2 regions of the Phycicoccus sp. M110.8 genome follow, and region 2 is predicted to be linked to the other one. Evidence: riboswitches for the same ligand, from Rfam matches in the RefSeq annotation. Region 2 holds a riboswitch; the other holds the start of a gene.
What was found. A riboswitch is a leader RNA that binds a small molecule or an ion and turns the genes downstream of it on or off. The one in region 2 is predicted to bind S-adenosylmethionine.
Positions count from the first base shown of each region.

Region 1: it holds a riboswitch for S-adenosylmethionine, as region 2 does, so the genes downstream of both, RKE38_RS11780 (bifunctional o-acetylhomoserine/o-acetylserine sulfhydrylase) here and RKE38_RS01365 (aminotransferase class V-fold PLP-dependent enzyme) in region 2, are expected to answer to the same signal.

Region 1 is NZ_JAWDIC010000002.1:50,278-55,099, reverse strand. Features, by position in the region: gene RKE38_RS11785 (L-lactate permease) at 1-1,696, shown strand, start outside; SAM riboswitch class IV at 1,808-1,920, shown strand; gene RKE38_RS11780 (bifunctional o-acetylhomoserine/o-acetylserine sulfhydrylase) at 2,028-3,347, shown strand; gene hrpA (ATP-dependent RNA helicase HrpA) at 3,402-4,822, shown strand, end outside.
Region 2 is NZ_JAWDIC010000001.1:275,112-279,933, reverse strand. Features, by position in the region: gene RKE38_RS01370 (ribonuclease J) at 1-219, shown strand, start outside; gene RKE38_RS01365 (aminotransferase class V-fold PLP-dependent enzyme) at 396-1,838, opposite strand; SAM riboswitch class IV at 1,878-1,990, opposite strand; gene RKE38_RS01360 (hypothetical protein) at 2,307-4,822, opposite strand, start outside.

The DNA of each region.
Region 1 (4,822 bases), on a different contig from region 2:
CACCATCTTCATCCTGCTCGGCGGCCTGCGGCTCGCCGCGTGGAAGGCCGGCATCGCGGCCCTGCTCGTCTCCATCGTGATCGCCATCTGGGCCTACTCGATGCCCGTCGGCATGGCCGTGTCCAGCGGCATCGAGGGCGCGGCCTTCGGCTTCTTCCCGATCATGTGGATCGTCATCAACGCGATCTGGGTCTACAACATGACGGTCTCGACGGGGCACTTCGACGTGCTCCGCCGTTCGTTCGCGAGCATCAGCGACGACCAGCGGATCCAGGCCGTCATCATCGCCTTCTCGTTCGGCGCCCTGCTCGAGGCGCTGGCCGGCTTCGGCACACCCGTCGCCATCACGAGCGTGATGCTCATCGCCCTGGGCTTCCGACCGCTCAAGGCAGCGGTCGTGGCCCTGGTCGCGAACACCGCGCCGGTCGCGTTCGGCGCGCTGGCCGTGCCGATCACCACCCTGGCGACCGTCAGCCAGCAGCCCGAGCACACGCTGTCGCAGATCGTCGGGCGGCAGACCCCGCTGCTCGGCGTCTTCGTGCCGATGGCGCTGGTCTTCATCATCGACCGGGGCCGCGGGGTCCGGGCGACCCTGCCCGCGACGCTCACCTGCGGGATCACCTTCGCCGTGGCCCAGTTCGTCACCTCGAACTACATCTCCACCCCGCTGACGGACATCGTCGCCTCGCTGGCGAGCGCGCTCGCCGTCGTCCTGCTGCTGCGCGTCTGGCAGCCGAAGGAGCACTACGTGGAGTCGGCTGTCGAGGAGGAGGAGGTCGTGGCGGCCGGTTCGCGCAGCTCCCGGGGCTCGGCCACCGTTGCCATGGCGGCCGAGGGCGACGACCAGCACGGCGACCGGCACCACGGGCGTCGACGCCCGGTGCACACCGAGAGCGACGCGGGCGCCGAGGACCTCACCACCATGAGGGCCCGCGACGAGGCCGCGCACGACCGCGGCTCCGACGTGTTCAAGGCCTACGCGCCGTACCTCATCATCATCATCGTCTTCGTGGTGGCGCAGCTGCCCGGCATCAAGGACGCCCTCGACGCACCGACCAAGGTGTTCAACTGGCCGGGTCTCGACGGGCTGCAGAGCGCGTCGGGCAAGGCCTCGAAGATCCCGCAGTTCAAGCTGAACTGGCTCGCCGCAGCGGGCACGCTGATGCTGATCTCCGGGATCGTCTCCATCCCCGTGCTGGGGATCTCCCCGGCGAGGGCGCTGCGGGCCTACGGCACGACGCTCAAGCAGCTCGCTGCCGCGATCGTCACGGTCATGGCCGTGCTGGGTCTGGCCTACGTCATGAACGCCTCGGGACAGACCTCCAGCCTCGGCACGTGGATGGCGGGTGCGGGCGGCGCGTTCGCCCTGCTGTCGCCGATCCTCGGCTGGCTCGGTGTCGCGGTCACCGGGTCGGACACCTCGTCGAACTCGCTGTTCGGCGCCCTGCAGGTGACCGCCGCCAAGGACGCCGGGCTGCACCCGGCCCTGATGGCCGCCGCGAACTCCTCCGGCGGCGTCCTAGGCAAGATGATCTCCCCGCAGAACCTGGCGATCGCCGCTGCGGCCGTGGGCATGTCGGGTCGCGAGGGCGACATCTTCCGCAGGGTCATCGGGTGGAGCGTCGCCTTCGTGGCGTTCATGTGCGTCCTGGTCTTCCTGCAGTCGACCGCGGTGCTCAGCTGGATGATCCCCTAGCGCGGTCTGCCTGCCCGACCGACGGCCCCGACCACCACCGCGTGGTCGGGGCCGTCCGCGATGAGAGACGGGTGTCCCGGCCCGTGGCGGGCTCGGCGTAGCCTTCGGACAGGTCATGAGTGCCAGCGCCAAGCCCCGGCTCGCTGGCCGGCAACCCTCCTCCGCGGTGGGGTGCCCCGGGTGAGGACCAGGCGCACGGCTCCCGCCGTGCGCAAGCGCGGGAGACCCACCACGTGTCCCGCACCGCCTCCGGCGGTGGCGACCAGCACTCCACCGTCGGCGACGGACCCGCCGAGGCCGCGTCCCGCGGCACACGAGAGTGAAGGTTCCCATGAGCAGCACCAACTGGTCGTTCGAGACCCGCCAGATCCACGTCGGCCAGGAGCCGGACTCCGCCACCGGGGCCCGCGCCCTGCCGATCTACCAGACGACGTCGTACGTCTTCAAGGACGCCGAGCACGCGGCAAACCTGTTCGCGCTCAAGGAGTTCGGCAACATCTACACCCGCATCATGAACCCCACGCAGGACGCCGTGGAGCAGCGGATCGCCTCCCTCGAGGGCGGCGTCGGGGCCCTGCTCGTGGCGTCGGGCCAGGCGGCCGAGACCCTGGCGATCCTCAACATCGCCGAGGCCGGCGACCACGTCGTGGCCAGCCCGTCGCTCTACGGCGGCACGTACAACCTGCTCAAGCACACGCTGCCGAAGTTCGGCCTCGAGGTGACCTTCGTCGAGGACCCCAACGACCTCGAGTCGTGGCGCCGGGCCGTGCGGCCCAACACCAAGCTCTTCTTCGGCGAGACCATCTCCAACCCCAAGTCCGAGGTGCTCGACATCGAGGGCGTGGCGGCGGTCGCCCACGAGGCGGGCGTGCCGCTGGTCGTCGACAACACGATCGCGACGCCGTACCTCATCCGCCCGCTGGAGTGGGGCGCCGACATCGTGGTGCACTCGGCGACGAAGTACCTCGGCGGCCACGGCACCACCATCGCCGGGGTCATCGTCGACGGCGGGTCGTTCGACTTCGCCAAGGACCCTGAGCGCTTCCCCGGCTACAACACCCCCGACGAGAGCTACCACGGGCTCGTCTTCGCCCGGGACCTCGGCGTCGGCAGCCCGCTCGGTGCCAACCTCGCCTACATCCTCAAGGCCCGGGTCCAGCTGCTGCGCGACCTCGGCGCAGCGGTCTCGCCGTTCAACGCCTTCCTCATCGCCCAGGGCATCGAGACCCTCAGCCTGCGGATCGAGCGCCACCTGCAGAACGCCCACGAGGTGGCGAAGTACCTGGGCGGCCACGAGCAGGTCGAGCGGGTCGTCTGGGCCTCGCTGCCCGACCACGAGTCGTACGAGAAGGCGAAGAAGTACACGCCGCGCGGTGCCGGTGCGGTGCTCGCGTTCGAGATCAGGGGCGGGGTCGAGGCGGGCAAGCGGTTCGTCGAGGCCCTCCAGCTGCACAGCCACGTGGCCAACCTCGGCGACGTCCGCTCGCTGGCGATCCACCCGGCGTCGACGACGCACTCCCAGGGCCCGGACGAGGACCGCCTCGCGGCCGGGGTGACGCCCGGGCTCGTGCGGCTCGCAGTCGGCATCGAGCACGTCGACGACATCATCGCCGACCTCGACCAGGGCTTCATCGCCGCCAAGGGCGCCTGAGCGGTCGGGTATTCGGGTGCGGGTGGAGGAGGGGCCGCCCGTATCGTAGGGCCCATGTCCTCCGCCGGTTCCGAGCAGCCTCGCGCTGCCCGGAACCGGCGCAGGCGTCCCCGGCGCGGGCCGTCGGAGGGCGCCGCCGGCCAGGGCCAGCAGCTGCGGCAACCGCGGCAGCCCCGGCAACCGCGGCACCCACGCCCCCGCCGGGCGATCCCCGTGCCGGAGCTGCGCTACCCCGAGCAGCTCCCGGTCGTCGCGCGCAAGGACGACATCGCCGCGGCCATCCGCGACCACCAGGTCGTCGTCATCGCGGGCGAGACCGGGTCGGGCAAGACCACCCAGCTGCCCAAGATCTGCCTCGAAGTCGGTCGCGGCCAGCAGGGCATCGTCGGGCACACCCAGCCCCGCCGCATCGCCGCCCGCTCGGTCGCCGAGCGCATCGCCGAGGAGCTCGAGGTCGAGCTCGGTGGCGCGATCGGCTACCAGGTGAGGTTCACCGACACGAGCAGCGACGACACGCTCGTCAAGGTGATGACCGACGGCATCTTGCTCAACGAGATGCAGCGCGACCGGATGCTGCGCAAGTACGACACGATCATCATCGACGAGGCGCACGAGCGGTCGCTCAACATCGACTTCATCCTCGGCTACCTCAAGCAGCTGCTGCCGCGCCGCCCCGACCTCAAGGTCGTCATCACCTCGGCGACCATCGACCCCGAGCGGTTCGCCCAGCACTTCGCCGACCCGCGCACGGGCGAGCCGGCGCCGATCATCGAGGTCTCCGGCCGCACGTACCCCGTCGAGGTCCGCTACCGCCCGCTCGTCGACCCCGACCGCGACGACGCCGAGGAGCGCGACCAGGTCACCGGTGTCGTCGAGGCGGTCGAGGAGCTGTGGACCGAGGCCCGTGGCGGCGACGGCGGCGGCCAGGACATCCTCGTCTTCCTCTCGGGTGAGCGGGAGATCCGCGACACCGCGTCGGCCCTCGAGGGCCTGGGGCTGCCGCAGACCGAGGTGCTCCCGCTCTACGCGCGGCTGTCCGCCGCCGAGCAGCACCGGGTCTTCTCCGGCCACTCCGGACGCCGGATCGTGTTGGCCACCAACGTCGCCGAGACGTCGCTGACGGTACCGGGCATCCGGTACGTCGTCGACGCCGGCACCGCGCGCATCTCGCGCTACAGCCAGCGCACCAAGGTGCAGCGGCTGCCGATCGAGCCGGTGTCGCAGGCGAGCGCCAACCAGCGTGCCGGCCGCTGCGGCCGCGTGGCCGACGGCATCTGCATCCGGCTGTACTCCGAGGCCGACTACGAGTCCCGGCCGGAGTTCACCGAGCCCGAGGTCCAGCGCACCAGCCTCGCGTCGGTCATCCTGCAGATGACGGCGCTCGGGCTCGGCGACGTCGCGCGGTTCCCCTTCGTCGACGCCCCCGACCCGCGCCAGGTGGCCGACGGCGTGCGGCTCCTCGAGGAGCTCCAGGC
Region 2 (4,822 bases):
GCGGCCGGCCCCGAGATCCAGGCCCGCGGCTTCGCCGAGGACGACGAGATCTTCAACCAGGTGCGGCCCAAGATCGAGCAGGCGCTGGCAGAGGCGACCGGCAAGGGCGTCACCGAGTCCTACCAGCTCGAGCAGGTCATGCGCCGGGCGGTCGGCAGCTGGGTCGGTGGCAAGATCCGCCGTCGCCCGATGATCATCCCCGTCGTCATCCAGGCCTGACCCACGCCGGGCCCCGCTCGCGCGCGGCCCGGCAGCACCCGGAATACCCACGCACAACGGCGGTTGCTCGGCAACCCGCGGGACAACAACCCGCGGGAAGCCGGGCAACCGCCGTTTTGCGGTGGAGGCGGGTGTGCCGGGTGGCCCGGCACGGTGCGGCGGTGCCGGCTGACCGGCTACCAGGGGCGGGCGACGTCGAGGGCGCGCGGGTCCACGACCGGGGCCCAACCCGACGGGCCGTGCACGTACTCGGCGGCCGGACCGTCGGCAGCGAGCTCGGCGACCGCCGACAGCAGCCGCTCGACGTGCTCGGCCGTGGTCGCCAGGCCGACGCTCGCCCGCACCGCGGTCGTCGGCGCCTCCTCGTCCACGTCGTCGAGCAGCGCGTCGACGCACAGGTGCGCGCAGAACTTGCCGTCGCGCACCCCGATGCCGTGCTCGGCCGACAGTGCCGTGGACACCAGCGAGGAGTCGAGCCCGTCGACGGTGAACGTCGCGACGGCCACCCGGTCGTGGTCGGGACCGAAGATCGAGTACGCCTGCACGCCCTCGATCGCGGCCAGGCCCTCGAGCAGCCGACGGCCGAGGGCGCGCTCGTGCGCCTCGACGGCGTCACGGTGGGCGCGCAGGGCCGAGCATGCCGCGGCGAGGGCGATGGCGCCGATGACGTTGGGGCTGCCCGCCTCGTGCCGGGCGGCGCCCCGCTGCCAGACGACACCGCGGTCGGTGACGGCCTTGGTGGCGCCGCCGCCGGCGAGGTAGGGAGCGGCGGCGTCCAGCCAGTCCGAGCGGCCCGCCAGGACGCCCGTGCCGAACGGCGCGTACAGCTTGTGCCCCGACAGCACGACCCAGTCGACGTCGAGCGCCGCGAGGTCGACCGCCCGGTGCGGGGCGTACTGGGCCGCGTCGAGGACGACCCGCGCGCCGCCCCGGCGGGCGATCCGCGCGAGCTCGGCGACGGGCCAGACCTCACCGGTGACGTTGGAGGCGCCCGCCAGGACGACGAGCCGGTGCCGGGCGGGGTGCTCGCGCAGGGCGGTGCGCAGCAGGACGGCGGCGTCGGCCGCGCTCCCGGGCACGGGCAGGCGGTGGGTGCGTCGGGCGGACCACGGCAGCAGCGCCGCGTGGTGCTCGGACTCGAAGACGAACACTGCCGTGTCGCGGGGCAGGCAGCGCGCGAGCAGGTTGAACGAGTCGGTGCTGTTACGGGTGAAGACGACCTCGTCGCCCTCGCGCGCACCCACGAAGGCCGCGACCTCGGCGCGCGCCTGCTCGTACCACGACGACGTCACGCGCGAGGCCCAGCCGTTGCCCCGGTGGACCGAGGAGTAGGTCCGCAGCGCGGTGTCGACGGCCTGCTTGACGCCGACCAGGGCCGGGGTGGACGCCGCGTGGTCGAAGTTCGCGTAGTCGACGACGCCGGTCAGCGTCGGTACCAGCAGCCGCTCGGACACGACGGCGGGGAGGGCGCCCGTCTCGCCGAGGGGGGCGAACTCGGTGGTCCGGACGTCCGGCACGGGTCGCAGGTGCTGGCTGCGGGCGTGCGCCAGCGGGGCGGTGCGTCGCGCGGTCGTCGTGTCCGCGTCACCGCGGGTCTGGTCGGTGGTCGCGATCGACATGCGAGGGCCTCCTGGGTCCGGTGGGACCCGGCGCTCGCGGGTCCGCGCTTGCCGGCAGCGGGCGCAGCCGGCCCGGTCGTCACCCGGAGCACCCCACCGCGGAGGAGGGTTGCTGGTCAGCGAGCCGGGGCTTGACGCTGACACTCATGACCTTGGTCGTCGACGGTAGCCGGGGCGAGCCGGTCCGGGCCACCGCTGCGGGGAGCTTCCCGCCATGCGAGACGTGCTGTCCGCTCCGTGGCCCCTGCGCCGGCGAACTCGTGGTCGGTTCGCCGGCGCAGGCCCCGCCAGACGCACGTTCAGGGTGCGCTGTTGAATGTTCGATGGGAAGTGTCTCGGCATCGAACTGGCCGATCGCGGTGGAGCTTCATCCGTTTGGAGGAGGCCGGAGTGGACATGTCGCCTCGGCCGGACGCAGAGGACGGACCCGCGAGAGAGATCACGGGTCCGTCCTCTGTCACTGGTGGACTAGCCCAGCCAGCCCACCACATCAATGACGACGTTGGCGCTCCGCTGGCTGTAGACCGCAATCTTGCCGTCCGAACCAACGCGCGCTATGACCTGGTTTGCGACCGTCTGACCGGTGAGGTAGTTGAGATTCGAGGCCGTGGGTAGCGAGGTTCCGCTGGGGTAGACCGTGGCGTAGCCGCTGCCGGTCGGCCCCGTCACCGTGACGTTGAGGACGACACCCGTGACCTTGAGGTCGTTGGGGATACCGCCTTGGCCGCGCATCTGGAACAGGCGGGGCACGCCAGCCGACAGCATGGGTCCCTGCGCGCCACGGGTGTCAGCGACACGAGCCGGGGTGATGCTGTTCATCCGTGCACCGGGACCCGGGTCCCCGCCCTGGTACCAGCCGACCACGTCGAGGATGACGTGCGTGGTGCCGCCGCTGTTGAAGACCATCACGTCACCCCCGGTGCCAAGGGGCATCGTGACGAGGTTCGGGACGTTCGCGCCAGGGGTGAAGTTGATGTTGCTGGCGGTCGGACGGCCCGACCCGGCGGGGTAGACCGTGAGGAACCCCGCCTTGGTCGGTGCCACCGCGGTCGCGTTCATCACCACCGCCGTCGCGCCGGCGGGCACGCCGCCCAGCCCGGCGACCTCGAACAGCCGGGCCTCGCCCGCACCCAGGGGTCTGGGCGCGACGCCGCCACCGCCGCGGGTGTCCGCGATCCGGGTCGGCGTGGTCGCAGGCGTGTACCGGGTGGCGCGCTGCAGCGCCCCGTTGGAGTAGTAGCCGACGACGTCCAGCAGCACGTGGGTCGAGCCGCTGAAGTTGAACATCGAGATCCGGCCGGAGCCGTCCACGGGAACCGTCGCGTGGTTCGCCACCGTCTGGCCGGCCGTGAAGTTGACCGTCGACACCGTGGGACGCGTCGTACCCGCCGGCCACAGGGTGAGGTAGGACGACTTGGTCGGCCCCGTCACGGTGGCGTTGAGGACCACCGCGCTGACCCCGGTCGACGGGACTCCGCTGAGGCCGCCGACCACGGACACGGTACGCGTTTGTCCGCTTCCCAGGGGTGACTTCTGGACCCGGGTGTCCAGGACCCGGTAGGGGGAGACGGCGGCGAACTCGCCCGCGGTGCTGCGGTCCCGGACGAACGACCCGACGGAAGACGTCGCGAGAGCGGCGCCCGAGGAGTCGAGAGCGGTAACGCGCCAATAGATCGCGGCATTGGGCCACTGGGGGGACAACTGGCCGGGCGCCCACGAGGTGAGGTCGGTCGTCAGGGACTCGATGTTGGCCGTGAAGCCTGAGTTGGTCGACGCCTCGACCCGGTAGCGCGTGGCTCCCGGCACCGAGGTCCAAGACAGCAGCAGGGTGCTGCTCTGGACGGTACTTCCCTGGGTGGGCGAGAGGAGCAGCGGCTTCGGCGCCTGCACGGTGAAGCTCGCCAGGGCCGTGTTGACCTCGGCCGACCAGGAACCACCGTTGCCGTTGATGTCGATCCGGCGCACTCGCCACCCATAGGAACCTGCGGGGAGGGCGGTGGTCGGAACGGCACTGCTCGAACGCGTCGTGATCGAGGCGACCCGGTTGGTCGGCGACAGGGCGTCACCGGGGTTCTTGTAGATCTCCACCTCGTACTTGGCCGAGTAGGACATTGCGTCCCAGCTCAGGAGCGGGGCCGACGGCGCGGAAGTTGCGTTGGTGGGCGTCAGACCGGTCGGTGGGGCCAACTTCTTCGAGAACGCGATGGGCGTGCTGAAGGTGAGCGGGTTGTTGGAGTTGTCGAATGCCTGCACTTGCCAGTACAGCGGGCCGTCCGGGTACGTCTTGAGGTCGGCCGTGTACTCGGTCTGGTCGACCCGCGGGCTGGTGTCGACGATCTGAGTGAAGTTGGCCGACGTGGAGATTTGCACGCGGTAGTACGCCGCCTCCTGACTCACGCCTTGGTCCTGGTTGGTGTACAGGTAGTCACGCCAAGCGAATCGCACCTCGCCGGTGGTCTCCTGGTAGCCGGCCAGCGGCGCCACGGTCTCGACGGCCGCCGACTGCTTACGAAAGGCGCGGGCCTGCGGGAAGACGCTGGTGTCGAATGTCCCGCAGTCGCTGGGGGTGATGCACGAGCGGACGTACCAGTACGTCGCCTGTCCGGCTTGGCTGTCGGGGAGCGACTCGCTCGGGGTGAACTCAGTGTGGACGGTCCGGAACTCGTGGGTGATGTTGGTGAAGTTGGGGTCGGTGGCGAGGTACAGGATGTAGAGGCCCGCGCCGGTAACCGGGTTCCAGCGGAAGGTCGGGGTGTCGTTCTCGACCGCGGTACATGACGCTGGCGGGCAGTTGGCCGGGGCCGTGAGCGTGGCGCCCGGCAGGGTGTCGATGTGGAAGGTACCCATCGGGGAGTCCCCGATCTTGCCGCTTGCGCCGATGGCCCGGACGAAGTAGTCGTAGTCGCCGGTCGACAACAGGCGGCCGAGGCTCGTGGACTGGCTGCCGGTGAAGGCGTATCCGGTCGCGTTGGTGCCGTTCGATG